One region of the Rhizobium sp. P28RR-XV genome, then DNA from elsewhere that is predicted to be linked to it. Evidence: predicted binding sites of a transcription regulator. Region 1 holds the regulator's gene; each other region holds the start of a gene.

The links. Region 1 encodes PhoB, which activates phosphate uptake and scavenging genes when phosphate is short. Its sites were predicted from a motif close to TGTCATNNANCTGTCAT; they were not measured.
Positions count from the first base shown of each region.
Region 2: HGP12_RS02935 (toxic anion resistance protein) is a predicted target of PhoB. The motif match lies at 2,474-2,490, and genes of this name have one in related genera.
Region 3: phnF (phosphonate metabolism transcriptional regulator PhnF) is a predicted target of PhoB. The motif match lies at 4,799-4,815, and genes of this name have one in related genera.
Region 4: HGP12_RS31045 (inorganic phosphate transporter) is a predicted target of PhoB. The motif match lies at 5,763-5,779, and genes of this name have one in related genera.

Region 1 covers NZ_JABAIG010000011.1:4,185-11,846, reverse strand. The annotation lists gene pstA (phosphate ABC transporter permease PstA) at 1-239, shown strand, start outside; gene pstB (phosphate ABC transporter ATP-binding protein PstB) at 253-1,068, shown strand; gene phoU (phosphate signaling complex protein PhoU) at 1,120-1,830, shown strand; gene phoB (phosphate regulon transcriptional regulator PhoB) at 1,861-2,544, shown strand; gene HGP12_RS22920 (GcrA family cell cycle regulator) at 2,636-3,169, opposite strand; gene HGP12_RS22915 (aspartate aminotransferase family protein) at 3,591-4,790, shown strand; gene argF (ornithine carbamoyltransferase) at 4,952-5,869, shown strand; gene HGP12_RS22905 (Hsp33 family molecular chaperone) at 5,918-6,907, shown strand; gene apaG (Co2+/Mg2+ efflux protein ApaG) at 7,018-7,410, opposite strand.
Region 2 covers NZ_JABAIG010000001.1:608,051-615,712, forward strand. The annotation lists gene HGP12_RS02930 (VWA domain-containing protein) at 1-1,223, opposite strand, end outside; gene HGP12_RS02935 (toxic anion resistance protein) at 1,229-2,308, opposite strand; gene HGP12_RS02940 (cell envelope integrity EipB family protein) at 2,531-3,358, opposite strand; gene HGP12_RS02945 (RidA family protein) at 3,494-3,961, shown strand; gene HGP12_RS02950 (glycerophosphodiester phosphodiesterase) at 3,961-4,680, shown strand; gene HGP12_RS02955 (GNAT family N-acetyltransferase) at 4,803-5,990, shown strand; gene HGP12_RS02960 (HIT family protein) at 6,132-6,560, shown strand; gene clpA (ATP-dependent Clp protease ATP-binding subunit ClpA) at 6,670-7,662, opposite strand, start outside.
Region 3 covers NZ_JABAIG010000003.1:37,381-45,042, forward strand. The annotation lists gene HGP12_RS07065 (sensor histidine kinase) at 1-769, opposite strand, end outside; gene HGP12_RS07070 (response regulator transcription factor) at 769-1,443, opposite strand; gene HGP12_RS07075 (class I SAM-dependent methyltransferase) at 1,708-2,325, shown strand; gene HGP12_RS07080 (DedA family protein) at 2,322-2,945, shown strand; gene HGP12_RS07085 (class I SAM-dependent methyltransferase) at 3,103-3,915, opposite strand; gene phnF (phosphonate metabolism transcriptional regulator PhnF) at 4,018-4,776, opposite strand; gene HGP12_RS07095 (hypothetical protein) at 4,998-5,177, shown strand; gene HGP12_RS07100 (PfkB family carbohydrate kinase) at 5,185-5,985, shown strand; gene HGP12_RS33935 (hypothetical protein) at 6,117-6,278, shown strand; gene HGP12_RS07110 (alpha-D-ribose 1-methylphosphonate 5-triphosphate diphosphatase) at 6,274-7,476, shown strand; gene HGP12_RS07115 (SDR family oxidoreductase) at 7,565-7,662, opposite strand, start outside.
Region 4 covers NZ_JABAIG010000022.1:8,072-15,733, forward strand. The annotation lists gene HGP12_RS31020 (adenine deaminase) at 1-575, shown strand, start outside; gene HGP12_RS31025 (sugar phosphate isomerase/epimerase) at 800-1,645, shown strand; gene HGP12_RS31030 (EAL domain-containing protein) at 1,979-2,767, shown strand; gene HGP12_RS31035 (RNA polymerase subunit sigma-54) at 2,829-3,383, shown strand; gene HGP12_RS31040 (MucR family transcriptional regulator) at 3,554-4,000, shown strand; gene HGP12_RS31045 (inorganic phosphate transporter) at 4,108-5,715, opposite strand; gene HGP12_RS34960 (GCG_CRPN prefix-to-repeats domain-containing protein) at 5,955-6,257, shown strand; gene HGP12_RS31050 (hypothetical protein) at 6,396-7,022, opposite strand; gene HGP12_RS31055 (CbtA family protein) at 7,057-7,662, opposite strand, start outside.

The sequences.
Region 1 (7,662 bases):
CGCTCGGGGAGACGGCGCCGCTGCTCTTGATCGGCATGGTCGCCTTCGTCGCCAATTATCCGACATCGCCTCTCGATCCTTCGACGGCGCTGCCGGTGCAGATCTACATGTGGGCGAGCGAGGCCGAGCGCGCCTTCGTCGAAAGAACGTCCGGCGCCATTATCGTCCTGCTCTTCTTCCTCGTCGCGATGAACATCGGCGCCATCCTGCTGCGTCGCCGCTTCGAGCGGCGCTGGTAGGGAGGGCCGGGGAATGAACATGATGAGCGAAGCCGCAAGCGAAAGAGCCTTGGCCAAGAAGATGACTACGATCCCTTATAAGATGATCGGCCAGGACGTTTCGGTCTTCTATGGGGACAAGCGCGCGCTCTTCGACGTCAACCTGAAGATCCGCGCCAATACGGTGACGGCGCTCATCGGCCCTTCCGGCTGCGGCAAGTCCACCTTCCTGCGCTGCCTCAATCGCATGAACGACACGATCGAGACGTGCCGGGTGACGGGCAAGATCACGCTCGACGATCAGGATGTCTACGACAACAGCATCGATGTCGTGGAATTGCGCGCGCGCGTCGGCATGGTCTTCCAGAAGCCCAACCCGTTTCCCAAGTCGATCTATGAAAACGTCGCCTACGGGCCGCGCATCCATGGCCTGCACCGTTCCAAGGCCGATCTCGACCATATCGTCGAGACCAGCCTGCAGAAGGCGGGCCTGTGGGGCGAGGTCAAGGACAGGCTCCACGATGCCGGCACGAGCCTTTCGGGCGGTCAGCAGCAGCGCCTGTGCATCGCACGCGCCGTTGCCGTCAGTCCGGAAGTCATCCTCATGGACGAGCCGTGCTCGGCGCTCGATCCGATCGCAACGGCAAAGGTCGAGGATCTCATTCACGAGCTGCGGGAAAACTTCACGATCGTCATCGTGACGCATTCCATGCAGCAGGCAGCCCGCGTTTCGCAGCGCACCGCAATGTTCCATCTCGGCCATCTGGTTGAGGAGAACGATACCGATAAAATGTTCACCAATCCCGACGATTACCGCACGCAGGATTACATCATGGGCCGTTTTGGTTGATGATATCAGGCGCTCGGACCCTTTCACACAGTTCACCTTGAGGATAGAAAAATGGTCTCCACTCACATTCTCTCTGCTTACGACGAAGACCTGAAGTTCCTGACGCGCCGCATTGCGGAAATGGGCGGCCTGGCCGAGCAGATGGTCAGCGACAGCGTCCGCGCACTGGTCCAAAGCGACACTGCTCTTGCGCAGAAGGTCATCTCCGACGACGTCATCCTCGATCATGCCGAGCGCGAAGTCGGCGACAAGGCCATCGTCACCATCGCCCGTCGCCAGCCTATGGCTGCCGACCTGCGCGAGATCATGGGCTCGATCCGCATCGCTTCCGATCTGGAGCGCGTCGGCGACCTCGGCAAGAACACCGCAAAGCGTGTCATCGCCGTTCAGGGCGGCGTTCCGCGCCGTCTCGCCCGCGGCATCGAGCATCTCTCCGAACTGGCGCTCAGCCAGCTGAAGGAAGTTCTGGACGTTTATGCCACCCGTTCGCCCGACAAGGCTGTGTCGATCCGCGAGCGCGACGAGGAAATCGACGCCATGTACACCTCGCTCTTCCGCGAGATGCTGACCTACATGATGGAAGATCCGCGCAACATCACCACCTGCACGCATCTTCTCTTCTGCGCCAAGAACATCGAGCGCATCGGCGACCATGCCACCAACATCGCCGAGACGATCTATTACATGGCGACCGGCGCCCAGCCAGAAGGCGAGCGCCCGAAGGATGATACCGCCAATACCGTCGGCGCGGTGACGGAATAATCTGGAAGCGAAAAGGGAGACCAAAGGCGCATGGTTCCGAGAGTTGCTGTTGTAGAAGACGAGGAAGCGCTAAGCGTTCTGCTGCGCTACAATCTCGAGGCCGAAGGCTTCGAGGTCGACACGATCCTCAGAGGCGATGAGGCCGAGCTGCGTCTCCAGGAGCGCATTCCCGATCTCCTGATCCTCGACTGGATGCTCCCCGGCGTGTCCGGCATCGAACTCTGCCGCCGGCTGCGTATGCGGCCGGAGACGGAGCGCCTGCCGATCATCATGCTGACGGCCCGAGGGGAGGAGAGCGAGCGCGTGCGCGGGCTTTCCACCGGCGCGGACGATTACGTCGTCAAGCCGTTCTCGACGCCGGAGCTGATGGCCCGTGTCAAGGCGATGCTGCGGCGTGCCCGTCCGGAGGTTCTCTCCACGGTGCTGCGTTGCGGGGATATCGAGCTGGACCGCGAAACCCATCGCGTTCATCGCAAAAGCCGCGAAGTGCGGTTGGGGCCGACGGAGTTCCGCCTGCTGGAATTCCTGATGTCCTCGCCGGGCCGCGTCTTCTCGCGCTCGCAGCTGCTGGACGGCGTATGGGGGCATGATATCTATGTCGACGAACGCACCGTCGACGTGCATGTCGGTCGCCTGCGCAAGGCGCTCAACTTCTCCAATATGCAGGATGTCATCCGTACCGTTCGCGGCGCGGGCTACTCCATGGAAGCCTGAGCGGCGATACCCGGTCAGGCATCGACATAGCGGCGGAAATAGAAAACGGGCCTCAATGGCCCGTTTCTTTTATCTCAGCTTTGGGGACATATCAGCCGCGCGGTTGAGCCGGCCGGCGCCGCTCATGCACCGGCTGGTAGGCCAGGCGCTGGTGGTAGCCGCAATAGGGCGATGCATCCGGGCTCTCGTTGCCGCAGAAGTGGAAATCGTCCTTCAGCGGGTCGCCGACGGGCCACTTGCAGGTGCGTTCCGTAAGCTCGGTCAGGCCGAGACGCCGGGAGATCGGAACGACGACGTTGGCAGCCGGACGATACCGGATCTCGTTGACGGCATCGATCTCGACCTCTTCCTTGAGCATGGTTGCGCCCTGCTGGCGGGTAACCGTGCGGGTTGCGACACGAGACGCGTAATTCGGCGCGCGCGGTGCCGCGCTGCTGCGCTTCGGCGTGCGTGCCGCAGCCGCCGTGCCGCCCGCCTTCGCTCGGCCAGGAAGGTTCAGGCGATGCACCTTGCCGATGACGGCATTACGGCTCACGCCGCCAAGCTGCGCCGCAATCTGGCTGGCGCTCAACCCTTCGGACCATAGCTTTTTCAGCTTCTCGACGCGTTCGTCTGTCCAATTCATGCCCTGTCTCCGCTGTCGCGTTTCCGATGGCAGAATCCCTCACCATTGCCTCGCATGGGATCGAGGCGCGAAACGCTCTAAAATTGTGGTGACTAGTTCCGCCGCATGCAGTCTAGCAATTGATTTTTAACCTAGTGTGAGGCTGACTCCGTGACAAGAGTCGCGGGAATCTTGAGGAATCGATTTCGAGGTTTTCCCCAACTTGCTGCCCCGGCGTGGCATTTCTGCAATAGGCAGTGCCGAACGCATCCCTTTTGGCCGACAGCGCTTTCTCGCACCTGCTAAACGCCAGTTTTGTTGACATCGCGGTGCAAAACATCAATAGTGGCCAGGCCGCCGCAAGGCGGCTTTTGATTTTTTCGGACCCGTTTCATCAAGTGGAAGCGATTGGTCCTTAGGGTTGTGATCGAGGAGATATGCCATGGCAGAGACCGCGCCGCTTTACGATACCTATCTGCGTGCTCCGCTGCGGTTCGAGCGAGGCGAGGGCGTCTGGCTGGTTACCGAAAACGGCGAGCGCTACCTCGATTTCGCAGCCGGCGTGGCAGTCAATTCGCTCGGTCATGCCCATCCTCATCTGGTCGCCGAGCTGAAGGCGCAGGCCGACAAGGTCTGGCACCTGTCCAACCTCTATGAAGTGCCCGGGCAGGAAAAGCTGTCGAAGCGGCTGACGGACGTTACCTTCGCCGACAAGGTCTTCTTCACCAATTCGGGTGCAGAGGCGCTGGAATGCGCCATCAAGACGGCGCGGCGCTATCAATTCGCCAAGGGGCATCCTGAAAAGTTCCACATCATCACCTTCGAAGGCGCCTTCCACGGGCGTACCATCGCGACGATCGCCGCCGGCGGCCAGGAGAAATACATCGAAGGCTTCGGCCCGAAGGCGCCGGGTTTCGATCAGGTGCCGTTCGGCGATCTCGATGCCGTTCGCGCCGCCATCACCGATGCGACGGCCGCGATCCTGATCGAGCCGGTGCAGGGCGAGGGCGGTATTCGTCCCGCGACCAACGAATTCCTGCGCGGCCTGCGCGAGATCTGCGACGAGCACGGCCTGCTGCTGGTTCTTGATGAAGTGCAATGCGGCGTCGGCCGCACGGGCAAGCTCTTCGCCCATGAATGGGCCGGGATCAAGCCTGACATCATGGCCGTTGCCAAGGGTATCGGTGGCGGCTTCCCGCTCGGTGCCTGTCTTGCGACGGCGGAAGCCGCCTCGGGCATGAAGGCGGGTACGCATGGCTCGACCTATGGCGGCAATCCGCTTGCCATGGCGGTCGGCAATGCCGTGCTCGATATCGTGCTCGCTGAAGGTTTCCTGCAGCATGTCCGCGATATCGCGCTGGTCTTCCGCCAGGGTCTCGCCTCGCTGAAGGACCGTTTTCCCGATATCATCGAGGATGTTCGCGGCGAAGGCCTGATGCTCGGCGTCAAGGCGGCCATTCCGCAGGCGGAGCTGCTGCAGGCGATCCGCGCCGAGCACCTGCTTGGCGTCCCGGCCGGCGACAACGTCATCCGTCTCCTGCCGCCGCTGGTCGTCACCGCCGACGAAGCACGCGAAGGTCTGGCTCGCCTTGAGCGCGCCGCCGAGCGCGCACGCGCAGCCCGCGTCAAGAAATCGGCTTGAGTTCAACGCCCGCAGCCGGGGCGATTACTGCGCCGCGCGTCGAGGCGACGCGCAAAGGATGCAGTAACATTTAGGGATCGCATAAGCTTTCCTTAAATCGGTGCCGATTTAAGGGCTTATGCGTGCCCCACGCGGGTTTTTTCTGGAGTACAGGTAAGGACATGGCTTCTCCGAAACACTTTCTCGACCTCTCTGCCGTTCCGGCTGCCGATTTGCGCGATATCATCGACGATGCGATCGTGCGAAAGCAGGCATTGAAGGCTGGCACGGCCGATAAGCCGCTGGACGGCAAGATGCTGGCGATGATCTTCGAGAAGCCGTCCACCCGAACCCGCGTTTCCTTCGATGTCGGTATGCGCCAGCTAGGTGGCGAGACGCTGTTCCTCTCCGGCACCGAAATGCAGCTCGGCCGCGCCGAGACGATCGGCGACACGGCGAAGGTGCTGTCGCGCTATGTCGATGCGATCATGATCCGCACGACCGATCACTCGCGCCTGCTGGAACTCGCCGAACATGCGACTGTACCGGTCATCAATGCGCTGACCGACGACACGCATCCGTGCCAGATCATGGCCGACATCATGACCTTCGAAGAGCATCGCGGCCCGATCAAGGGCAAGACGCTGGCCTGGACGGGCGACGGCAACAACGTGCTGCATTCGCTGATCGAAGGTGCCGCCCGTTTCGGCTATCGCATGAATATGGCGGTACCCCTTGGTTCCGAGCCGAAGGATCACTATCTGAACTGGGCCCGCAACCAGGGCGCCGAAATCATGCTCTCGCATGATGCCGACCGTGCGGTCGCCGGTGTCGATTGCGTGGTAACCGATACCTGGGTTTCCATGAATCAGGAACACCGGGCCCGCGGTCACAACGTCTTCCAGCCCTATCAGGTCAATAAGGCTTTGATGGCACAGGCCGGCAAAGACGCGTTGTTCATGCATTGCCTGCCCGCTCATCGCGGGGAGGAGGTGACGGACGAGGTGATCGATGGTCCGCAATCCGTTGTCTTCGATGAGGCGGAAAACCGCCTTCATGCGCAAAAGTCGATTCTTGCTTGGTGCCTGGGCGCAATCTGAGGATATGAAGCCGCGTCTCAAGGGCGCGGGCGCAGTAGGAGTAAAGCAATGGCTGAAAACGCCGCCTCGCTGGGTCAGTTTGATTTCGCCGGTGACGATCATGTCGTGCCCTTCCAGGTGGAAGGTCTTGACGTGCGCGGCCGCGCCGTGCAGCTTGGTCCGCTATTGGACACCATTCTCGCCCGGCACGACTATCCGATGCCGGTTGCGCGGCTGCTGGCCGAGGCCATCGTCCTGACCGTGCTGCTTGGCACCTCGCTGAAGTTCGAAGGCAAGTTCACCGTGCAGACGAAGAGCGACGGGCCGGTCGACCTCCTGGTCGCCGATTTCTCGACGCCGGAAAACGTTCGTGCCTATGCCCGCTTCGATGAGGAGGCATTGGCAAAGGCGGTGGCCGAAGGGCGTACCGAGCCCGAGCAGCTGCTGGGCAAGGGCGTGCTCGCCTTCACCATCGATCAGGGTCGCTTCAGCCAGCCCTATCAGGGCATCGTCGCGCTTGACGGCGCTTCGCTCGAGGAGATTGCCGGCACTTATTTCCGCCAGTCGGAACAGATTCCGACGCGGGTGCGCCTCGGTGCGGCCGAGCTCTTCGATCGCGATGGCGACGGTAAGCCGCGTCATCGTTGGCGGGCCGGCGGCCTGATTGCGCAGTTCCTGCCGGAGGCTCCGGAGCGCATGCGCCAGCCGGACCTGCATGGCGGCGACGGCGATACCGGCCTTCGCGCTCATGTCGAGGACGATGCCTGGGCGGAAGCACGCAGCCTGGTGGAAACCATCGATGCCGACGAGTTGACGGATCCGCAGGTCGGCACCGAGCGGCTTCTCTATCGCCTGTTCCACGAGCGCGGCGTGCGCGTCTACGAGCCGAAGGCGGTTTTCGATCGCTGTTCGTGCTCGCGCGACAAGCTGAAGGGCGTGTTGAAGGGCTTCACGGCCGAGGAGATCGAGGCGAGCCAGGACAATGGCGAAATCGCCGTGACCTGCGAATTCTGCTCGACCACCTACCGCTTCGAAGCGTCCGAGATTGAAGCGGCTTGATGCCACTCTGGAGCATTGCCAGGAAAAGTGCGCAGCGGTTTTCCGTCCGGAATGCGTAGCGAAACAAGAAGATAGGGTGTTTTCGCGATTCGAAGAAAAGCGGAAGGGCTTTAGTTCAGCGTGCGCAGCAGGTTCGGCGTATCCAGCGAGAAGGCGGGGATCTTGACATGGAAGAGCTCCCCGTCGTCCGTCTCCATCTGATAGTGGCCGAACATCATGCCTGACGGCGTGTCCAGCGGGCAGCCGGAAGAATATTCGTAGGTATCGCCGGGTTTCAGGTGCGGTTGTTCACCGACCACGCCGGGGCCGGTCACCTCATCCACGATGCCGTTCATATCGGTGATGTGCCAGTAGCGCGTCACCAGCTTGACGGCTGTTTTGGAATGGTTGGAAATGACGATGCGGTATCCCCAGACATAGCGATCGTCATCCGGATCGGATTGCTCCTCCAGATAGAACGGCTCCACTACTACCTCTATGTCGCGTGTCAGGGCGCGATACATGCCTGATACCTTGCCACTTCCTGAAACGTCGAGGGGCCTCTTCAAGCCTCATTGCCGCTTCTACATTTCCAAGTTCGCGGCATATTATCCGCTTTCCACCACTCCCGCAAAGTGCGGATGTCTAGCGGTATCCTATAACCGGCTCCCTCCGTCAAGGAACGGCGTGTTGAAAAGTCGCGCGAGCGGATAGAGCTTTCCGGCATTTAGCTATTACAGCTAATAACGAAGGTTAACGAAGCGTCGAGAGAAGTA
Region 2 (7,662 bases), on a different contig from region 1:
TCTCCCGTGCCCTCGAAAGTCGTGCGCACATCGGCGTCGAACGGAATGACCATGATACGATCGGCCGGCGTCCATTGCGCCAGCACTTTGCCTGTTTCGCCGGGATTGAACAGGAATCGCATGGCCGCCTGGAGCTGCTCCTCGCCCTTGCCCCCCATCGAGCCCGAGAAATCGAGACAGAGAGCGGTCAGCGACGGCTTGCGCAGAGCGACCTGATAGAGATCGAGTGCCTGGCGGATGACGGCAGGTTCCGGCATGCGGATCGCCGTCACGAGCCGGGTCGGATCGAAATTCCATGACGGATCCGGCTTTGCGGCAACGTCGGCGAGAGGAATGCGGCGGCCGGTATCGGCGATGCGCTTCTGCACCGAAGCGGAGCGCAGATAATCGACAAGCTGATTGAAGAAGGTCTCGACCTCCTGCCCTCGTCCGTGATCGACGAAGCCGATCGGCGAATCGGCAACGACCACGCCATCGGCGGGATAGATGGCATAAAGCGGTTCCTTGCCCATGCCTGCGAGCTTGTCGTTGGTTTCCTTCAGCACCGCCTCGTAATTCCACATGGCGTCGTAGAGCACGCCCTTTGCGGCCGAGTCGGTGTAGAGATCGGCAAGCCAGCCAGACGAACCCGAAGAGCGCTCGACACCGGCAAGCAGCGAGCGGACCGCACCCTGAACCTCCGGCTTGTCGAGATCGCCCGGCTCGATCACGGGCTTGTTGCCGAGCGCGCTCGAAAGCATGCCGAGATAGGCGCTGGCGCCGGAATTGGATTGCGTCGCCGATGTCATGAGAAATTTCAGCGAGCCGTTCTTCACCGCCGCCAGAATGTCCTTCATATAAACCGGCTTGCCGACCCAGCCGAGCACCTCGGCCTTGGATTTGCGTAGGCCGAGAATGACGGGCATCTGCGCGACCGATGTCAGCGACTTCACCCGGCGCTTGGCATCGAACATGTCGACCCAGACGCTCGAGGCCGGCCAGACTGCGTCCTGCTCGACACCCTTCTCGCTCTGCAGGGCCAAGCCGATATCCAGCGTGCCCTCGTAGGCGAAGGTGCAAGTCGCCTTCTTCTCCTTGCAGAATTCCTCGACAACAGGCTGAAGAACCGTATTTTCCGAGCCGGAAACGATCGAGAACTTCGGCCCCTGGCCGCCGACATCGCAGCCGCTCAGCGCAAGAGCTGACGCGAGCGTCAAGCCGGTAACAAATGTGCGGATTGTCATGCGAATTACCGCGCCTCGATCATTGCTTTCTTGAGCTCTATGGTCATTTTCTGCATCCGCTGCTCGGCCTCTGCCCGCTTGGCGCGGCCATCCTCCTGCACCTTCAGGACACCACTGATCGTGTCGATCAGGTCGCGGTTGGCAGCCGCAAGCGTGTCGATATCGACGATACCGCGCTGCGATTGCTGTTCTATGGCGATCGCCTGATCCTTCATCATTTTCGATGCCTGACGGATCATGTCGTTGGTGGCGTCGGTAACAGTCTTTTGCAGGTCGAGCGCGGATTTCTGCTGCGTCAAGCCGAGCAGAATCACCATCTTCTGCTTCCAGGCCGGCACCGTCAGCGCGGAAGTCGCCTGCAGGTTTTCGATCAGGGTTTCATCGCCCGACTGGACGATACGGATCTGCGGCAATTGCTGGATACCGAGCTGACGGGCCTGCTGCAGGTAGAAAACCCGCTTTTCCAGCCGATCGAGGGCCTGAAGGCTATCCTGGTAGATCTGCGCTTCCAGCATGCCGCCGCCAGGATTAGCGGAAGCCGCATCGGCGACGTTCTTCAGGCGGGGAAGTTCGGTGGACCGAAAACGCTCGGCAAAATCCTTGCCGGCCTGCACATAGGCATCGAGCTGCACGATGGATTGCTTCGTCTCCTCATGCAGATCGTCCAGCAGGGCGATATCCCGGCGCAGGATATCCTTGTGCCGATCGAGCTCGAGCCCGATGCGGTCGATCTGGCCGGCGACATCCTCGAATTGTTCCTTGAAGCGCTCGAGCCTCGCCCTGAACGAGGAAAACATCCGCGAGAGGAAACCCTCGTCCTTCAGGGAAGCGGGGTCCAGCTTCTTTGATTTGACGATGATATCGGTCAGCAGCTTGCCGACCTCGCCAAGATCGCGATTGCGAACTTCGCGCAGGATACGATCGGAATAATCGGAAACGGCCTGCTGGGCGCGATCGCCATAGACGGAAATGCCGGCGCGATCGGTCAGATCGATGCCGTCGCCGATGCGGGCGATTTCCGCCGGATCGGCGGCGACAGCCGGCAGGCTGTTGGTGGAACCGGCGGAGATGTCGGTATTGCTCATAGGTCGTGCTTTCTCGTCCATAAACACGGAGCCGACCGCAAAAATTTTCAATCGCCCCAAAAGGCGATCATTCCCCCGCGCGCCCCACTACAATTCCAGATCGGCGCGAGCGAAAGACGGACTCACCCACACGTGCCAATCGTTTCACACCATAGTGAAGCTTAGATCACAGTTTTATGACGATGATTTTATGTTTCGGCCGACCCAACGCCGCGCGCCGGACTACTGGCACGCCTTGGTATCGAGAACCTCGAGCTTGGTAAGCTTGCCGGTCAATACGAAGTCACCGTAATCCATGGTGAGATCACGCGTTATGCCGTTCTCGTAGAGCTTGAAGGACATGCGGTAGACGGGCGTGGCGTCGCCTGTGGACTTCTCGTTGAAATAAGCCACGGTCACCGGCCAGAAGGACGTCTTGGCGAAGGCGCCGGCCTTGTCGGCATCGGGATCATCCGTGGCCGGAGGCTGTTCCTTCCCCACGACCGTGGTGGCGATGAGCGGCTTGTCGCCGTCATCGGAGCCGTCGAAGACCTGCGCCTCGAAGAAATTCCTGCCGAGCTTGGCGTTATGGATGATGTCGAGCATATGCTCCGTCGGGAAGCGGCTCTGGATGAGTTCGACCTGCTTGTTATGCGGCTGCGTCAGATCGACCTTGATACCCTTTTGATCGTCGCTTGCGGCACCCCGTACGTCCTTGTCGAGCTGGTTATCGGTAAAGGACTTGGTCTCGAAGCGGAACAGGCGCTTGCCGAGATCCTCGAATGTCGTCGTCTGCTGGTCGCTGACGCGGGTGGAATCGCCCGTGTCGATCCTTGTCACGAAGCGGAAATTGGTGGTGAACCCGGCGCAATCGGAGCCTTCGAACTCATAGACCATGCGGCCGACCATGCCGGAAATGCCGGAACGATCGGAAGCATCCTTCAGCTCGAGATCATAGACGGCGCGATGCGCGATCAGCCCGCTCGGACCGGCTGCATGAGCTGCCGAAGTCGCCAGTGACAGAATGCCCAGCCCCGAAACGACGGTGGCAGCAAGACTCGAGCGGAACATTCATTATCTCCTGTTGGACTCGCATGCGATGTTATAAGAACGCTTTCGGCTAAAACGAGACTGCCGATCCCAAGTGACGGAATTTAGTCTTGATGCCGGATTTTTGAAGTTTTTACAACAAAACGGGAGATGAAAATGTCCGACGCCATCGAGGGTCGCCTGAAGGAACTCGGCATCGTTCTGCCGCAAGCCGCGGCACCGGCCGCCAACTATGTTCCCTATGTCATCAGCGGCAATCTTCTCTATCTGTCGGGGCAGCTGCCGATGGAAAACGGCAAGATCGGCGTGACGGGCCATCTCGGCAAGGACGTCGATGTCGCCGGCGGCCAGCGCGCGGCAGAACTCTGCGCCATCAATATTCTCGCCCAGGCGAAGGCCGCGCTCGGAGGCGAGCTCGGCCGGATCAAGCGGCTGATCAAGCTGAACGGCTTCGTCGCTTCGACCCCGGATTTCGTCGAACAACATCTTGTGATCAACGGCGCTTCCAATCTTCTGGCAAATGTATTGGGCGAAGCCGGCAAGCATGCCCGCGCCGCTGTCGGCATGGCAGCCCTGCCGCTCAATGCCGCCGTTGAAATCGATGCCATTCTGGAAATCGCATAATGAGCAAGCTTGCCTGGCTGACCGAGCATCCCGTCGCTCACCGTGGCTATCATGACATGAACAAGGAAATATGGGAGAACACGCTCTCGGCCTTCAGCCGCGCCATCGAGGCAGGTTTCGCGATAGAATGCGATCTGCATTACGCCTCGGACGGCGTTCCGGTCGTCTTCCATGACGATGACCTGCAGCGCGTCTGCAACCTGCCCGGCGAAGTGCGGGAGCGCACCTCGGCCGAGCTCGGCCTGCTCTCGATCGGCGGCACCAAGGACAAGATCCCGACGCTGAAGCAGCTTCTGCGGCTCTGCGACGGCAAGGTGCCGCTGGTGCTGGAACTCAAGGGACGCGAAGACGATGACGAAGGCTTTGCGGAATCCGTTCTCGAGGTGCTGGAAGGCTATAAGGGCCATGTCGCGCTGATGAGCTTCGACCATTGGCTGCTCAAGGACCTTAAAGGCCTGGAAGCACCCTACCCCGTCGGGCTTACGGCCGAAGGAAACAAGCCCGAGACGTTTTTTCAGCATGACGAAGCCATGCATCTTGGGCTAGACTTCATTTCGTACTTTTACGGCCACCTGCCGAACCCTTTCGTCACGGCGCAGCGCCAGCGCGGTATTCCGGTCATCACCTGGACCGTGCGCGATGAGGCGGCCCGCAAACATACATTTGCCAATGCAGACCAAATGACCTTCGAAGGTTTTGACCCGCGCCTGGCCTCGTAAATCGGGATCGGTTGAAGGAGAGGCTTTGCGCAAACCCAAATTACCGCTGCGCCTGCGACGTATCCTCCCGGATGGAGGCGCAGCGGTGAGAGCCCTCCCTTCCTTCTCAGCGCAAGAACTTGATGACAGACGAATTATCCATTCGAGTTGAACGATCCTTCAAGAACATCGCCCCGGAGAGCTGGTCCAAGCTAGCCGGAGCGTCCAGAACCGGCAGCCTGCTGCCATACAATCCCTTCGTCTCGCACGCCTTCCTGTCGTCGCTCGAGGAGTCCGGCTCCGCGACCGACAAGACGGGCTGGCTCGGCAATCATCTGTTGCTCGAAACCGACGGCGGCGAATTGCTCGGTGCCGTCGCGGGCTATCTCAAGAGCCACAGCCAGGGTGAATATGTCTTCGATCATGGCTGGGCCGATGCTTTCGAGCGCGCCGGCGGCCGCTATTATCCGAAGCTGCAATGCTCGATTCCCTTCACGCCCGCCACCGGGCCGCGGCTGCTTGTCGCCGAGGGGCAGGATCGGAGCGTGCTGCAGCCGGCGCTCGCCGAGAGCCTCAAGGAAGTCACCCGGCAACTCGGCGTATCCTCGGCGCACATCACCTTTCTGCCGGAAGAAGAGGCGTCCGTCTTCGAGGGCGACGGCTATCTGCATCGCACCGACCAGCAGTTTCATTTCATCAATGAAGGCTATGCGGATCACGATGCTTTCCTGGAAACGCTGGCGTCGCGCAAACGCAAGGCGCTGAAGAAGGAGCGGCGCACGGCAGTCGAGCACGGCATTACCATCGACTGGCTGACCGGCAGCGATCTCACCGAAAACATCTGGGACCAGTTCTTCGCCTTCTACATGGATACGGGCAGCCGCAAATGGGGTCGTCCCTATCTCACCCGAAAATTCTATTCACTGATCGGCGAGCGCATGCCCGACGACATCCTGCTCGTCATGGCCAAGCGGGAGGGCCGCTACATCGCCGGCGCCATCAACTTCATCGGCGGCGAGACGTTGTTTGGCCGGCATTGGGGCTGCATCGAAGATCATCCCTTTCTGCATTTCGAAGTCTGCTATCATCAGGCGATCGATTTTGCGCTTGAGAAGGGGCTGAAGCGGGTGGAAGCCGGCGCGCAGGGCGAGCATAAGCTGGCGCGCGGCTATCTTCCGGTCATCACGCATTCCGCGCACTATATCGGTCATCATGGCCTGCGGCGCGCCGTTGCCGACTACCTGGAGCACGAACGGGAACAAGTGGAGGAAATGAGCGAAATCCTTACCGAACATAGCCCCTTCCGCAAAGGGGAACGGCAGGATATCTAAAGCGTTCCGCGTTCCTGGAATCGCGAAAACACTCTATCTTTTTTGTTTTTACGCAATTCCGGACGGAAGCCGCTCTAGAATTTTCCTGGAATTGCTCCAGCCGTTCAGGACAACAATAAACGGAAGACGAGGAGACCCTGGATGACCAGTCCCGCTTATGACGACAACAATATCTTCGCGAAGATCCTGAAGGGCGATATCCCGTCCTATCGCGTCTATGAAGACGAGCACACGGTTGCCTTCATGGATGTGATGCCGCAGTCGCCCGGCCATACGCTGGTTATGCCGAAGTCACCTTCCCGCAACATTCTCGATGCCGATCCGGCCGCGTTGCAGCACGCAATCACCGTGGTACAGAAGATCGCCATCGCGGTTCAGGAGGCTTTCGATGCCGACGGCGTCTATATCGCCCAGTTCAACGAACCGGCCGCCGGCCAGACGGTGTTCCATTTGCATTTCCACATCATCCCGCGCCTCGAAGGCGTCGCGCTGAAGCCGCATTCGGGCAAGATGGAAGATGGCGCGGTGCTGGCTGACAATGCCAAGAAGATCATCGAGGCCTTGGCCTGACGCGCTGAACTCCTCAAGTCATTTCTGAGGTTTTCTTCATAAATATATAAAAACGGCTGCATTATTCCTAATGCAGCCGTTTTATTTTTTTCAAGCAGCCGATCGGCGATTACTTGCGCGGAACCTTCGGGACCGCGCCGCCACCCTTGCGCGGCGACTTGCCTCCCGGCTCATCGCTTTCGCTTGATGTCGAAGCCTTCGCGGAACGGCGGGCATCGGTTGCTGTTCCGGCCTTGCCGACGCGGCTCCGGGTCTTGACGGTATCGCCGTCATCCTCCTCCACCTCGACCGGCCCGTCGCCGACTTCGGCTTCCGGTTTGGGCCGGATCGGAGCGGTGTCTGCGATCGCGTCGAGCAGGATGCCGGTGGAACCGTCCTCCTTTTTGCCGACCGTGACGGTGACGACGCCACCCTTCTTCAGCTTGCCGAAGAGGATTTCGTTCGCCAGCGGCTTCTTGATGTTTTCCTGGATGACGCGCGCCAGCGGACGGGCGCCCATCTTGTCGTCATAGCCCTTCTCGGACAGCCATGCGATCGCGTCCTCGTGCAGGTCGAAGGTAACGTTCCGTTCGGAAAGCTGCGCTTCCAGCTGCATGATGAACTTCTGCACGACCTTGTGGATAACAGTCGTCGGCAGCGGCGCGAAGGGAATGACCGCATCCAGACGGTTGCGGAACTCCGGCGTAAACAGGCGGTTGAGAGCCTCTTCATCCTCGCCCGTGCGCCTGGACGAGCCGAAGCCGATGGCGGCCTTGGCCATTTCCGAAGCGCCCGCATTGGTCGTCATGATCAGGATGACATTGCGGAAGTCGATCTTCTTGCCGTTGTGGTCGGTCAGCGCGCCATGGTCCATGACCTGCAGCAGGATATTGAAGATATCCGGATGCGCCTTCTCGATTTCGTCGAGCAGGACGACGCTGTGCGGATGCTGGTCGACACCATCGGTCAAGAGGCCGCCCTGGTCGAAGCCGACATAGCCGGGAGGTGCGCCGAGCAGACGGGAAACCGTATGACGCTCCATATATTCCGACATGTCGAAGCGCAGCAGCTCGACGCCGAGCGACGAGGCAAGCTGCTTGGCGACTTCCGTCTTGCCGACGCC
Region 3 (7,662 bases), on a different contig from region 1:
GCGTGCGCAGTTCATGGGCTGCCTGGGCCAGAAAATGCTGATGTCGTTCATAGCCCGCATCCAGGCGGCGTAGTGCATCGTTGACCGCACAGACAAGTCCGCTGATTTCGATGGGCACATCGCTCACCTGCAGTCGGACGCCACGCTTGTCAAATTCGATGTGGACGGCTTGCGCTACAGTCCGGCCCAGACCGGTGAGCGCCCGGCGTACCACCAACGGAGTGGCCAGCGACGTCGCTAGCGCCATCAGCACGATGACAGGCAGTATCACCAAGATGAACCCGCCTGAAATACCCTTTGCAAGCCGCTGCGCGGACATCTGCCCTTTTGTACCTGTCAGAATCTGGACCCTCCCGGCGGGACTTTCGATCCATTTGATCACCGCATCGGGTTTTCCGACCAATTCAGGCCGGTCGCTCAGCCGGGCGTCGCTGAGTTGGCCGAGCACCACGACCAGCGGTAAATAGGCGATAGGAATGTTGCCCGCTTGCAGCCGGCGCCCCTCCAGGTCGCGGATGGTGAACCACAGGTCCGGTGCCTTGGCGCGAAGATGAACGAGATCCGGCGTCTCTCGCAGTACCAATCCACCAGCTGCGTCGCGCTCAATCGCTTCGGCCAGCACATCTAGGCTGCCACCTTCATAGTCGTCAAGCAGGTAGCCGGTACTCCAGATCGTCGCAATGACTATGAGAAGGACAACCGCAATCATGCCCGCCTGCAGTGTCACCAGTCTGCTGACGAGCAGCCATTTCAGCGAAGGCTGTCGCATCACACCGTCTCGCGGAGGAGATAGCCGACGCCACGGATGCCGTCGATGGTGATGCCGGCTTGTGCATCGGCGAGCTTGCGACGAACGCGTGAGATATGGGTATCGAGTGCATTTGACTCGATTTCGTCGTTCATGCCGAAGACGGCTTCCATCAAGGTTTCGCGCAGCACCATCCGGCCCATGCGCCGCATCAGCGCTTCAAGCACCAGCAATTCCCGACGCGGCATGCGCAGATGGGCGCCTTGTACGTTTGCCTCACGATGGACGAAGTCGAAAGACATGCGCCCGAGACTGACGATATCGGGCTGCAGATGAACCGGCCGACGCAAGATCGCCCGTAATCGGGCCAGAAGCTCATCGAAGGCAAAGGGCTTGCCGAGATAGTCGTCCGCGCCGCTGTCCAGTCCGGCGACCCGGTCGGCCAGGTCACCCTTCGCGGTCAGCACCAATACAGGCACGACATTGCCCCTGACGCGCAGCAACTTGACCAGCGAGAGGCCATCCCCATCAGGCAGCCGACGGTCCAGCACAACGACATCGTAAATATCGTCGTGAAGGGCGGCCTCCGCCTCCGACAGGCTCGCCACGTCGTCCACAATCATGCCATTGCGAACCAATCCGTTGCGCAGAACAAGAGCCATTGGGCGCTCGTCTTCGACCAAAAGCACACGCATTCAGTAAACTCCATCCCCGCCCGCATCGATAGGGCATTCAAATGGTAGCATCGCTGCATTGAGATAACCTTGCAAAGATCGCCTCATTGCCCCCGATTCCAGCGAGGAACAGCGCGTGCGGCTTTTTGAAGGCCCTCAACATGACAGGTTCTCTCAATCTGGGTGTGTAAGATCTCGCTTGCTCATCTCGAAAGGACGAACCAATGCTCGTTACTCCTAGCCGCCTAACGGCCGATCGTCGTTCCCCGCTTGAGGACGGTCGTCATGTACATCACTGATGCCGCCTCGTTCCTTCTTGCGTGGCTTCGCAACCCACGCGCCATTTCGGCGGTAACCCCGTCAGGCCCGCGCGTCTCGGCTTTAATGACGCAAGGCATTGGGGCAACCACCGGCCCGGTCATGGAACTGGGGCCTGGCACCGGCTCCTTCACTTATTCGCTCCTAGAGCGCGGCGTGCGCGAGGACGATCTCACGCTGGTCGAGCTTAACACCGATTTCGCCGAACTTTTGCAAAGGCGCTTCCCCAAGGCGCGCGTGCTCCGTTTGGACGCAACGCGGATCGGCGAGGCGGACGTGTTCAAAGGCACCTCATTCGGTGTGGTCGTCAGCGGATTGGGTTTTCGTACCATGCGGTCCCGCGAAATCCGCGCGATCCTGGGTGGGGCCTTCAAACATCTCAGGCCCGGCGGCGCATTTCATCAGATCACCTACGGCCCGCGCTGTCCTGTGCCGGATCAGATTCTGGGTCACTTGGAGCTCAGAGAAGCGCGGATCGGCGGAACGATCTGGAACTTGCCGCCAGCTTCCGTCTACCGGATCTCCAGGGCGGCGGATTGCAAAGTCCCGAAATATGCCGAGTTAGCGCGATCGCAGCCCGCATGACGGCTCAGGAACTGGTGGCGCAAGCTCCCGGCACCGTCACACTATTCACGAGCTTTGGGCTGGCTGGCATTTTCTGCCTCGCCATCATGGAGAAATTTGTCCCACTTTTTCCATCCTATATCCTTCTCATGCTTCTCGGGTTGATGATGCCGGATCTTCTTGCGCTTGCCTTATCCATTGCTGCAGTAACGGCAGGTTCCGTCACTGGCGGACTTGGCTGGTATGGCATTGGTTGGGTATTCGGGCCGCGAAGGGTGCGGCGGGTTGTCGCTCGCTATGGCGGATACCTGTTGCTAAAGCTATCCTTCTACGATCGGCTGGCCGGTACTTACCGCCGCAACCATTTCTGGGTAACGCTGTCTGGTCAGGTCATTCCCGCGGTCAGGATCTATCTGGCCCTGCCGGCCGGCGCTTTGCGGCTTGACCCCCGAACCTTCCTGGCGGCGACATCGCTTGGTTGCTTGATGTGGAATGGGTCTTTCCTGTGCCTCGGCTATGCCCTGCGCCGCAGCGGAAGAGACGTAACACAGATCGGCTTGTGGGCCGCAATGGCGATCATTGCGGCCGAGGGCGTAGTCTTGTTCGTCGTGGGCATCAGGAACAAGACCGTCAAAGGCTGAACGCGGACGGCGCTGCCGTCCTCATCGGCTGATATTCCTTAGCGCCGGATGATTTTAGGTCGAATGACCTAAAATCTGAATCCGTGTTGAAATCATATAGATGGAGCATGATGTCGTCCGGAAACCGTTTACACTTTTCGACATTACCCTCCAGGCGTTAGGCCGTGGTCAAGATTATATGCGCCTGAATCTTGGCGGCAACTTCGCCATTGCCATGTCTGTCTGTTATCACGGATGCGGCGTAATCGGTTGCAGCCTCCAGGCTTCCCGCTTCTCTGGCTTCGATTTCGTTGCGAAGAAGCGTTCCCTGACAATAGGCTACGGCCGGTAGGCGCGGCGAGGATGCGCGGCTCTGTTCGGCTCTCGTTTCGATCGTCACATCGGCGAAACCTGCATTCTCGAGATCGCTGCGAATCCGGTCCATATCGTGATAGCCATGCGGGGTACGTGCCAGAAAGCGCGGCGGATCGTTCGGGAAAATCCGGGCCAGCGCGTTCGTCACGTCATCCGCAAAGATATTCTCCTCGATGCGATCCCAGACGTTGAACAGGAAATGTCCCCCAGGCTTCAGAACGCGCTTTGCTTCACGATAGGCCGCGATGCGATCTGGAAAGAACATCGCGCCGAATTGGCAAAAGACGAGATCGAAGGCCGCATTTTCAAACGGCAGCGTCATGGCGTCTGCTTGCCGCCAAATGATGCGGCTGTCTGGCGGTTGCTGCGAAGCCGCATAGTCGAGCATCGGCTGGTTGAGGTCGGTAACGACGTAGCTTGTATCAGGGGACAGCTTGGGCGCCAATGCGCGGGTGACGACCCCGGTTCCCGCGGCAATTTCGAGGACCGCGTCCGGTGCCAGTGACGCTGCCCGTCGCGCAAGATCCGCGGCGAACGGCTCGAAAATCAGCGGCACGATATAACGGTCGTAGTTTTCCGGAATCGAGCCGGCGAATACCTTGTCCGTCTCCAACATTGCCATGATCCCCTGCGCGCCTCACAGGCCGTTACATTAGCATATCGCGCCGGGGGCGTCATTCAGCGTCGCACAGGCGCAAGCCGCGTAGAGCCGATCCGTTCAGCCGGCATCACCGCGCGCAAGCACATCCAGAAGCTGGCTGGTATTGTCGATCGAGAATTGTATGCGCTCGCCCGGCCATACAGACTCGGAATAGGAGATCGGCGTACCCTTGAGATCGACGTCCACTTTTCTCGATACGGCCACCGGCTGGGACATGGACTGGCAGAGCTGCTTGGCCTCCTCGCTTGTCGGCAGACGAACGACGATATCGGTGCGCAGGCGGATATAGTCGGGGATGCCATATTCGGCCAGAATGACGGTTACGCTACGCCCGCTGCGCCGCGCCTCGTCGAAGCCCGGAAAGCGGCGCACCGGATAGTAGGCGTGCGAATAGTTGATCGGCTCCTCGTCGGCAAACCCACGCCGGACGATATGATAGACGGGCTCGCCATGGGGAAGCCGCAAAGCCTCCGCGATCATCTCGGAAGCCGGAACCACCTCTTCATGAATGGCCTGCCCAAGCGGCTCCCTGCCCTGATCGAGCAGGTTCTGGGAAAAGCGCGTGCGTTCCGACAGGCGGTAGTCGAGGCGGCTATCCCTGACAAAGGTTCCGCGCCCCTGCTCGACCAGCACGAGCCCTCGGCTTTCGAGCCGGGAAATGGCGCGTCGTATGCTGTGGCGGCCGACACCGAAACGTTCCATCAGGTCGGATTCGGTCGGAAGCTGCGCCTTGGATGACAGGCGGCCTGTCAGAATATCCTCGGCAATGTCGCTCTCGACCTGTTGCCATTGCCCGTGCAGCAATTTCTTCTCCATGCCTGCTTTCCGAATTCAACCCATGTCATTCGAATGACATATATCGCTACAGCATTAATTTTCAATCTCTGCCCGATGATCGAAATCCACCAAACAACAGCCAAAGCCAATTTCTCCATTGGGCTTTGACCTTTAGTCACACCTCCCTTCACATGAGTGTCATTCGCCATGCTACATAAATATCCGAATGTTTTACTAACCAGTCGGATATCGAGGATAAGATGGTAGGGCTTAATCGTCGTCAATTTATCGCGGGCACGACCGCACTCCTCGGCACATGGATCGCTATGGGGCCGCTGATGGCGACGATCCTATTGTCGATCGTCCCCGTTCTCTTGATGTTCCTGCTGGCACAGCGTTTCATCGTGGACGCACTGGCACCAGGCATTGACGGCAGATAGGCGGAGCATGCCCCGAATAATCGTTATCGGATCGGTAAACCACGATCGCATATGGCAGTTGGATGCTCCGCTGGTTCCAGGCGGACGGATGCAATTTTCGTCCCAAACAACCCGTCTCGGCGGTGGCGCCTTCTATACCGGGCGGCAGTTACTTGAGTTGGGAGCCGATGTCGCCATCGTCTCGCGGCTGATGCAGGACACACAAGGGCAAGCGGCGCTCGAATCGCTGGCAGCAGCCGGCTTCGACACCAGCTACATAGCGATGGTCCCGGGAGAAACCGCGCCACTGGAAATTTTCCTCGAGCCGAATGGAGAGCGGACGATCATCGCGCCGGCCGGACGATCCCAGCCGCTCACGGTCACTGGGAAACTGTCAGGCGCCGGCGTCTATATCAATGCTATTGCTCTCGACAAAAACCTTGTCGAACAGATCGACGCCCAGCCCCTCGTTATCTCGCAATTCCCCCTCCGGCCCGCGACATCCCGCCCTTCCGATTATGTCATTTCCTCGCGTGACGACGTTGCGGATGATCTGACGCTTGCCTGGCAGCGCGCCGGGCAGATCGCCGGTCCGCGCCTGAAGATGCTCGTGCTCACCGACGGCACGCGCCCGATCACGCTGTTTGACGGCTTAAAGGCCGTTGAGGTCGAACCGGCAGCGAAGGTCGACACGGCAAACACGATCGGCGCCGGCGACCGCTTTGCAGGGTCTTTTCTCTTTGCCTTGGTGGAAGGGCAGGCGCCAGCGGCGGCCGCCTATGAAGCAAGCCGCATCACGGCGGAATGGCTACGCCGGCGCGGCGACTGAGGATTTCGCGGCGCCTCAGAAATCGCTCCTTATGCCTGAAAACGTCGTGGACAATTCATTCGAATGATTATAGTTCTCATTCGAATATTTGAAGACTCGCCACAACGAATCCCAAGGCCGAGGACAAGACGATGACTGAGGAGAAGACCGGCAATCCAGTCAGCGCATCCTATACCCACGCACAGGCGCTGGAAATTCTCGCCGCCGGCCGGTCGGCGCAGCTCAAAGCGTCCGGCGTTGCGATGATCGGTGTCTTTCATCATCCGGACGATGTAAAGGCATTGATCGATTAGGAATTGCACCTGCAAGCCATCAAGATCGAGGACGAGCAAGACGATGTGGCTGAGTAATTTTGAAATTGTATTGCAGGACCGCGTGATTGAGCGCGGCGCCATCAGGATCGAAGACGGGCTGATCGCCGATATCAGCGAACGGCGTGTCGACGGGGCAGAGGTAGATGGTCATGGACGGCTTCTGCTGCCCGGCTTCGTCGACATGCATGGCGATATGATCGAAAAATGCGTGGAGCCGCGCGTCAATGTCCGCATGCCGCTCGAACTTGGCGTCTACGACCTCGACAAGAAGCTTGCCGCCAACGGCGTGACGACAGCCTATGCGGCGGTTGCCTTCACACCCGCTACCTATGGCCATGTGCGCTCCGCGGAAAATACCCGCGCGATGGTCGAAACGCTCGCATCCATGCGCGAGGAGTTGCTGATCGACCACCGGGTCCATGGCCGCTTCGAGGTGACCTTCCTGCCTGCGTTGAAAGAAGCGAAGACCCTGATTGATGCCGGTGCGCTCCATCTGATTTCGCTCATGGACCATACACCGGGCCAGGGGCAATACCGCGATATCGAGCTGCACATCGCCAACACGGCGAAGGCCAAGAAGATCAGCGAGTCACAGGCGGCCGAGCTCGTGAAGCAGCGCATGGCTGCGCGCAGCGAACATGGCGACAGCATGGACATCATCAACGGACTGGCGGAATTGGCACGCGAGAACGGCGTCGCGCTGGCCTCCCATGACGATGACACAATCGAGAAGGTCGCGCTCCTGCATAGTCTCGGCGCGGCGATCAGCGAGTTTCCGATCAATATCGCGACGGCGACCGAAGCAAGGCGGCTGGGATTGGCGACGGCCATGGGCGCACCGAATGCGCTGCGCGGCCTTTCCTATTCCGGCAATCTTTCCGCACGCGAAGCCTATGAAGCCGACGTGCTCGATATTCTGGCGAGCGACTATCATCCATCGGCCATTCTGCCGGCCGTGATCGCTCTTGCGGAAATCGGCAAAGGCGGTCTGCCGGCCTCGGCCGCATTGGCAAGCGCCAACCCGGCAAAGGCACTCGGCCTCAACGATCGTGGCCGCATCGCTGAGGGGCTGCGCGCCGATCTGGTGATTGCCGAACGTGGCCGCGTGCCGCGGCTTCGCAGCACGATCCGCGGCGGCAGGATGGTTTGGTCCGACGGTTCCATCAAGAGCTTCTAAGCTCAAGGCAAGACCGGCTCGCACTCCCCGCCGGCATGCGACGCCGGCCCTCAGCGGAAGGGATTTCCCTCCCGCCAATCTATCCGTGTCACATCGCTTTCTGTGGATGCGGCGATCCCTCATAGGCGCCCCAGATCGACTGATCGAAGTTGATCGTGGCACCGGTCATCAGGCCGGATTCCTCTG
Region 4 (7,662 bases), on a different contig from region 1:
CCGATGATTTCATCACCATGGACCTGCCCGTCAGTGATGGCGCCGTCCAGCGCGATCCTGATCGCAACGTCACGAAATTCGCGATCATCGACCGCTTCTCCGGCGAGGCCAAGGTCGCCCGCATGTTCTGGCTGGGCACGGGGCCGCGCACGCCTGATACCGCGCTGGGGGCCACGCTCGGCCATGACAAGCACAACATCTGGGTCGTGGGTTCCTCCGATGAAGCCATGGCGATGGTCGCCAATGCGCTGAAGGAGCAACAGGGTGGCTGGGTGCTGGTATCGGGCGGTAAAGTCGTCGCCCGCGTTCGCTACGAAGTCGGCGGCCTGATGACGGCGCGATCGGCCGAGGAGCTGGATGCGGAGATGCAGGCGCTGTATGAGGCAGGCGCCGAGATCGACTGGATGTATGAGCCGACCTTCTCACCGCGCTGGTGGCCAGGCTTTCCCGAGCGGCTCTCCTTTGCAACGCTCACCTGCGCGCCCTGGCGTTGGGTTCTGGTTGCTCCCTCCGAAAGGGCACCGGAGGGCTTTGTCAATGTCGCGACCGGTGAAACCCATCCCATCGTTTGGTAGGGGATATCCACTTTCCTAAATAAGGATGTCCGCTCTGAAGCCGCCGCTTGAGCGAATCACCTCATCTCGCCAGGCTGCAACTCGATCGAGCCTTGACGGCTTGAGTCCGCTCCTTGATTATCCGTTTGGTTACTTGTGGCGCATTACGACTGCGCGAAAGGACGGAGGATGACCGTCGACGCACATAGGCAAGCGCTACCGGGAATCAGACGGAGGAGGGAATTGTGTTTGCCACTAATAACGATGCGCCGCGGATCGTGCCGGCGTTTTCCACGCTGGGATGCGCGGAATTCGAATTGGATGAAACCCTCGGTCTGGCGGCACGCCACGGCCTGGATGCCATCGAAATCCGTGCTCTTGGCGGCACGATCGACCTTTCTGCCTATTTCACCGACAGGTTCGGTTCTCCGGCTGGCCTGGCCAAGGCACTGAAGGCATCCCCCGTAAGCGTGTGCGCCTTCAATACCTCGCTGCGTCTTGTCAGTGCGACATCGCAGGCGAAGGAAGAGTTTTTGCGCTATCTTCCCTGGGCGGAAGCTGCCGGCGTCAGGTCGCTGCGGGTTTTCGATGGCGGCGAAACCGGTGACGAGAGCGAAATGGCGGAAGCGCTGTCGACGCTGCAATGGTGGCGCGAGACCGCCAGGCGCGAAGGGTTTCGTGCTGACATGATCATCGAGACGCATGATTTCCTCGCTTTGCCTGATGCTATTCCCCGGTTCCTCGAAATGGCGCCCGATTGCGTGCTCCTTTGGGACACACATCACACCTGGCGCAAAGGTGGGCAGGATCCCGTCGAGACCTGGAAGCAGGTTCGCGACAATACCCAGCATCTTCATGTGAAGGACAGCATCTCCACGCCGGGGCCGAAGCTGCCGTATAGCTATGTTCTGCCGGGCGAGGGTGAGTTTCCCATGGCTGCGCTGCGAGCGGTGCTTGTTGCGGACAATTATAATGGTGTCATGAGTCTGGAATGGGAAAGACTATGGCATCCGGATTTGCCGCCCCTGGATTTAGCTGTGAGATCCGCGCAGCACAATGGATGGTGGTTCCAGGCGCCGCGCAGTGAATAGTTGCTGAAGTTTACTAATATTTTAGCTTAGTTTCATATAAGAGGGTGCTGCAGCAGTTGACTTTGCCACAGCTCGCTAATTAATATATTAGAATTAATTAAATAATAGCTTGTCGTCGTACGGCGCCGGGTTGACTATGATCTTCGGTGCAACGTTTCCAGCTTCGTAAAGGGGAACCTCGGTGATATGGGGTTTGTGGGTGTCTGGAGGATGGAAGAGACGGATTTTAGACACCAGAAATCCGATGCTTTGGGGTCATGCGCGCCGCTGTCAGCCGTCGTTCCCGTTTCCGAAGCGCCGGCTGCAATCGGCTCCCCTGCGAAGGGAGATCTGATGAACGGTAGTACGAGCCGAGGAGAGGAGGGACACAGAGCCCTCATTTTGAAGGCGATCGCCGAAGGCGGCCTGGGTTTTGCCGCGCAATGGGTTCATGACGTCGCGAATGTCGGCGAGGTCTTCTATGCGGAAAGTCTCGCGCGCGTAACCGATTCGGATGGCACCGTGCACGCGGCCGGCACATTTGTCTCGTTCCTCGAGCGGCAGGATCGCTGGTTCGATCTTGATCTGCGTATTCTTGACATGGTGCTCTCTGCTTTGGCGGAGGATGAGAGGCTGGTGCTGGGGTTCAATCTGAATGCTGCCAGCCTATCCCGTTCGGATCGGTTTTCCGATGTCTTCGGCCGCATAAGCCGTCAGCCGGAGCTCGCTCCACGGCTCGTCGTCGAGATCACGGAAGGCTATCCTGTCATCGGCACCTCCATAGAGCGCATGAAGATGATCCGCGCTCTTGGCTGCCGCATCGCGATAGACGATTTCGGATCCGGCTTTGCCACGCCGGCATCGCTGTTGCAGGTGGTCGCCGATATCGTCAAGATCGACGCTGCCTTCACACGGGATAACAGGTGCGGCCGCGACGGAAGCGACAGTCTTTCCCATCTTGTCGGCTTTGCCGCCTGCTTTGCGCCTTTCGTCGTCGTCGAAGGCATCGAAACAAGCTCTCAGCTCGACGCTGCACGAGAGGCTGGCGCAACGCACTCGCAAGGCTTCTTCCTGTCGCAACCCGTTTCGTTAGCACAGCTTCGCCGCCGCAAGGGGAAGGCCGTTTTGCGGGGGATGGGATGAACATTGCCGCCATTATCCTGCCAGGTATGATCGCGAGCTCGCCTTCACAGGTGTCGCTGTGATGAAGCAACCGGCCTTTACCTCTGATTATCAGGTTTCCGCCGCCCGGGCGACGCGCGAACTTAAGACGAAGACCTTGCTTCGCGCTTTGGTGAGCCGGCTGCATACGGCCTTTTCAGATGGCGCGGAGGCGTTGTCCTTCTCGTTTTCCGGCGGGGCTGCTCCCCATATCCTCATTTGCGATCGCGCCGCGGCGCCTTTGGGCCGTGTGACGATAGACGCGGAAACCGGGCTCTATGTTCTTTGCGAACTCGGGCGCGACGCCGCCAACATCGTCACCGCGACCGCGAATGAAAATCGGTCGATCGAGGAGATCGCCCTTCATCTGTCCGATGGCCGTCCGACGCAGCAGGCATGTGATACGGCCATCGGAAGCCTTGTCGGTCAGACGCTGCATCATTGCGGCGGAGATCACACGCATACGGCATTCATGCTCGGCATGCCGCTCGTCACCCTTTGCAACAAGCTGGCGCTGTATTTCGCAGGCTCGGTCGATGATCCGCCGCGGGCTGCGGCGGAGACAGGATATGGAATGAAAGACTATCGATTGCGATGATCGCGGACGCACGCTGTGCGAACGCATTCTGTCCCGGCAACAGAACCGGGATCGAGCGCCTGAAAGACGGCGCAATTTGAAATGGCGGGATGTCCGGCAGCGGGCGTCGCGCATGATGCAATTCGAGCGGGGCGGCGCGCGAGGAACCAAATGAAATCCGGGAAAAGATCATGGATTCTTTTAGCGAGAGAAAAGTCCCTGCCCAACCACTGCCGCGTCCCCTGTTTGACGGCTGTGTAAAGATCGTTTCGGCCTATGTCAGTCACAACGCTGTGCCACTTCACAGCCTTCCCAGGCTGATCAAGGATATCCACGAAGCGCTGCAAGCCTTGGATACAGGCACGGCCGTCGACCGCGCCAATCTGGTGCCGGCGGTGGATTTGAAGAAATCGGTGACGAGCGATTACATCGTCTGCCTTGAAGACGGCAAGCGATTCAAAACGCTGAAGCGTCACTTGCGCGTGCATTATGGGATGACGCCGGAAGAATATCGCCAGAAATGGGGATTGGCACCCAATTATCCGATGGTCGCGCAGAACTATGCACACCGCCGTTCGGAACTGGCGAAACTTTCCGGTCTCGGTGCCAACGGCAACAAGAGGGAAAGCGTGCGGTAAGGCTCCTCGCAGCCGCTTGCTGCAACAACAATGGCGCCCCATGAGGGGCGCCATTGCTTTCGAATATGGTCCGATCGCGATATCGGCGCTTGAGCCGATATGGCAGGTCAGAAGACCTGGCGCAGCACGATGAACAGCATGAAAGCCAACGCGATCGAGGCCGGCAGCGTCAGGATCCAGGCCATCAGCATGTTGCGCACGGTCGACCATTGCAAGCCGGAACCGTTCGCCGCCATGGTGCCGGCGACGCCGGAGGACAGGACGTGCGTGGTCGAAACCGGCAGGCCGAAATGGTCGGCCGCACCGATCGTCAGCATGGCCACGACTTCAGCGGCAGCACCCTGGCCATAGGTCAGGTGCGTCTTGCCGATCTTTTCGCCGACGGTGACGACGATGCGCTTCCAGCCAACCATGGTGCCGAGGCCGAGCGCGAGCGCGACGGCGACCTTCACCCAGAGGGGAATGAACTTCGTCGCGTGATCGACGGCGGCATGATAGCTGGTTACGGCCTTGAGGTCGTCGGCGCTCATCGGCAGCAGTTTCTGCTTGTCGATCAGCTTCAGCGATTCACCGATCAGGTAGATGTCGTTACGAACGTTGCCGACGAGGCCGTTCGGCAGCTTCTCGACGCTGGGGTAAGCGGCGATTTCGGCGCTGGTGGCGTGGATATAGGCCTGGAGCGCTGGCGTCGTCGCGTCCGTCCAGGTCTTGCTCTTGACGGCGTCGCTGACCACAGCCTTCGGGTCGGCCGGCGTCGCAACGCCTGGCTTCATATACTTGCCGAGCACGGTCTCGACCTGCGTCGAGGCAGTCTTATAAGCTTCGAGATAGTTGATATCGGGTGTGCGGTTCAACGCGAAAGCCGTCGGCACGAGGCCGATGAGAATGAGCATGATAAGACCCATGCCCTTCTGGCCGTCGTTGGAACCATGGGCGAAGCTGACGCCGGTGCAGGTGAAGATCAGCAGGCCACGAATCCAGGCCGGCGGCGGGGCATTACCCTTCGGTGCTTCATAGAGTTCCTTGTTGCGGATCAGCACCTTGGCGACCAGAAGCAGGATCGCGGCCATGGCAAACCCGATGATCGGCGACAGCAGTAGCGACATGCCGACGCTGCTTGCCTGCGACCAGTCGACGCCGCTGGTGGCGGAGCCGGCGGGTGCCAGGAACTGGTTGGCGAGACCGACGCCGATGATGGAGCCGACGAGAGTGTGCGAGCTCGATGCCGGCAAGCCCAGATACCAGGTGCCGAGATTCCAGATAATGGCCGCTGTCAGAAGCGCGAAAACCATGGCGAGACCGGAGCCCGAACCCACCTGGAGGATCAGTTCGACCGGCAGCAGCGCCAGAATGCCGAAGGCGACCGCGCCCGAGGAGGTCAGAACGCCGAGGAAGTTGAAGAAACCGGACCAGATGACGGCGAATTCAGCCGGCAGCGAACGGGTGTAGATGACGGTGGCAACGGCATTGGCCGTATCGTGGAAGCCGTTGACGAATTCGAAGCCGAGCGCGATCAAAAGCGCCAGACCGAGCAGGATCCACGGAACGGCGGCCGCGTCGGCAAGGTCGCTGCCGAGGGCATAGCCGACATAGGCAAGGCCGCCGAGCACGACCACGCCGAAAAGCGGCAGAAACCACTTTGCCGAGCTCCCGGCACCATGAATTGGGTGATTGGCGTTGCCACCCTCGGAAGTGTTTGAAGCGAGGTCGACCATCCCAAACTCCTTTATGGTCATTGATATTGCCGGTGTAAGCCTCGTTCATGAAACTCTCGTGACGCGCGAGAAGTCGGATGCCAGCCGTATTGGCGGGGCGGGGGGCGCTCTTTGAGGACGTATGGTTCCGAGCTGCCGTCTTGATTTTGCCCCCAAAAGGCCATTTTCGGTTCAGCCGCCGTTCATACGTTTGGGGGCTAAATCCCTGATGTAAGGGACTTGGATAGAGGGCCATCAAAATGAGATCGTCCGTGATTGCTATCGCTGCCTTGTTCGGCAGCCTGGTTGTATCTTCGGCAGAGGCAATGCCTATCCCAGCAGTTGGGACAGCGGCTTCCGTGCCGGTCGTGAAAATTGATTATGCCTGCGGTCGTGGCTGGCATCTGACGCGTTGGGGCGAATGCCGCCCGAATCGCTGGGGTCCGCCGCCGCGGCGTTGGGGTTACTACAGACCGCCACCGCCGCCGCCGTGGGGCTGGCGTGGCCATCATCGCCATTGGCGCGATGATGGCGGTTGGCGCGGCCGGCCAGGCTATTGGTGAAAAGACAAACACCGCCGCGTTTCGCGGCGGTGTTTTCTCGTGAGGGGCTCAGCTTTTCACGAAATCCCTGAACTGTTCCATCTCTTCGTTTCCCCGCAATTCCGGACGGAAATCGCCGCGCACTTTCCTGGAATTGCCCTAAGGACGCGGCGCTGCCCGCAAAGCGCGCGCCGCTACCCATAATCCTGCGATAACGACAAGGCCGGCGGCCAGAATGGTCGTGAGGCTCCTAGCGTGCAGGAGGATATCGGCGGGTTTCGGGCGGATGAGGTCGGCCGTATTGAAGCCTTCGCCGCTGAATTTGCACAGGATAAGCGAGAGATTATTGCGCACCAACGCCGAGTCGACGTCCGAGACGATGTCGCCGGCCGCTGCCTTTTCGTCCTTCATCGTCCGCATCTGGAGCAGCACCGCCTTCACTGCCGCTAGATAGGCGTGCGAACACTCGTTGAATGGACTTTCCTCGTCGCCAACGCTGCCGGGCACCATGCCCCAGAGGCAATAGGTCCGCTGGATCTGCGCGAAATTCAGCAGGCGCCTGAAGGTTTCGTCGGTGTCGGATGCGCTTTCGGCAAGCGAGATGATCCGCCCGTAATAGGGTGCGATCACAGCCATTTCGCCATGCGTGAGGCTTGGTATCGAGATGCCGGCCTGGCTGTCGGAGGAGGCGCCGCCGTGCGCGGCGACTGCAAACGGCCAACACGAAACCATGAGGCAGAAGATTGCGAGCAAGACGCCGTTTGAATCCTGGCGTCTCCCGCGCATGTTGCCATGCGCGGGATGCGAGCCATTTAGCATGCTAGGCCCGGCGCAGGGTCGCATTGCCGTGACGTGGTTGCGGCAGTTGGCGTTCCGCCCAGGCTCCGAAGGCAAGCCCGAGTGTCATCCAGAGGATGGCATGCATGCCGAGCGAGGTGATACGGAAGCGCCAAAGCACGACGGCCGAGAATTGCTCGGGCACTTCGTTGATGGGGGGAAGCAGATATTGGATCAGCGCGATGAAGACGACATAGCCGATGCCGGCAATGATCGCGCCGTTCCAGGAACCATATCGTGCCGCCAGCCGGCGACCGAAACCAACCGCGACGATCATGGCGACGACGGATGCGACGATCATGATGAAGAACAGTTCGGTTCTCGCGCCGATCGTGTCGGGATTGCCGACCGCTGGTGGGTTTGCCGGGTATTTGATGTAGGGCACCAGCGAGATCGTCACGAAAGCGGCGATCGCGAGCAGGGCTGCCGTGCCGCGCGCGCCGAGAGTGCTGATACGACCGTAGACGAAGGAAAAGACCAGCGCGAACAATCCGCCGATCGCCGTCGAAAAGATCACAGCGCCAGTGAGAAGACCGGGCCCCGCCTGCGTGGCGCGGCTGACGATTTCCGGCTCCGGGACTTCGCCGGC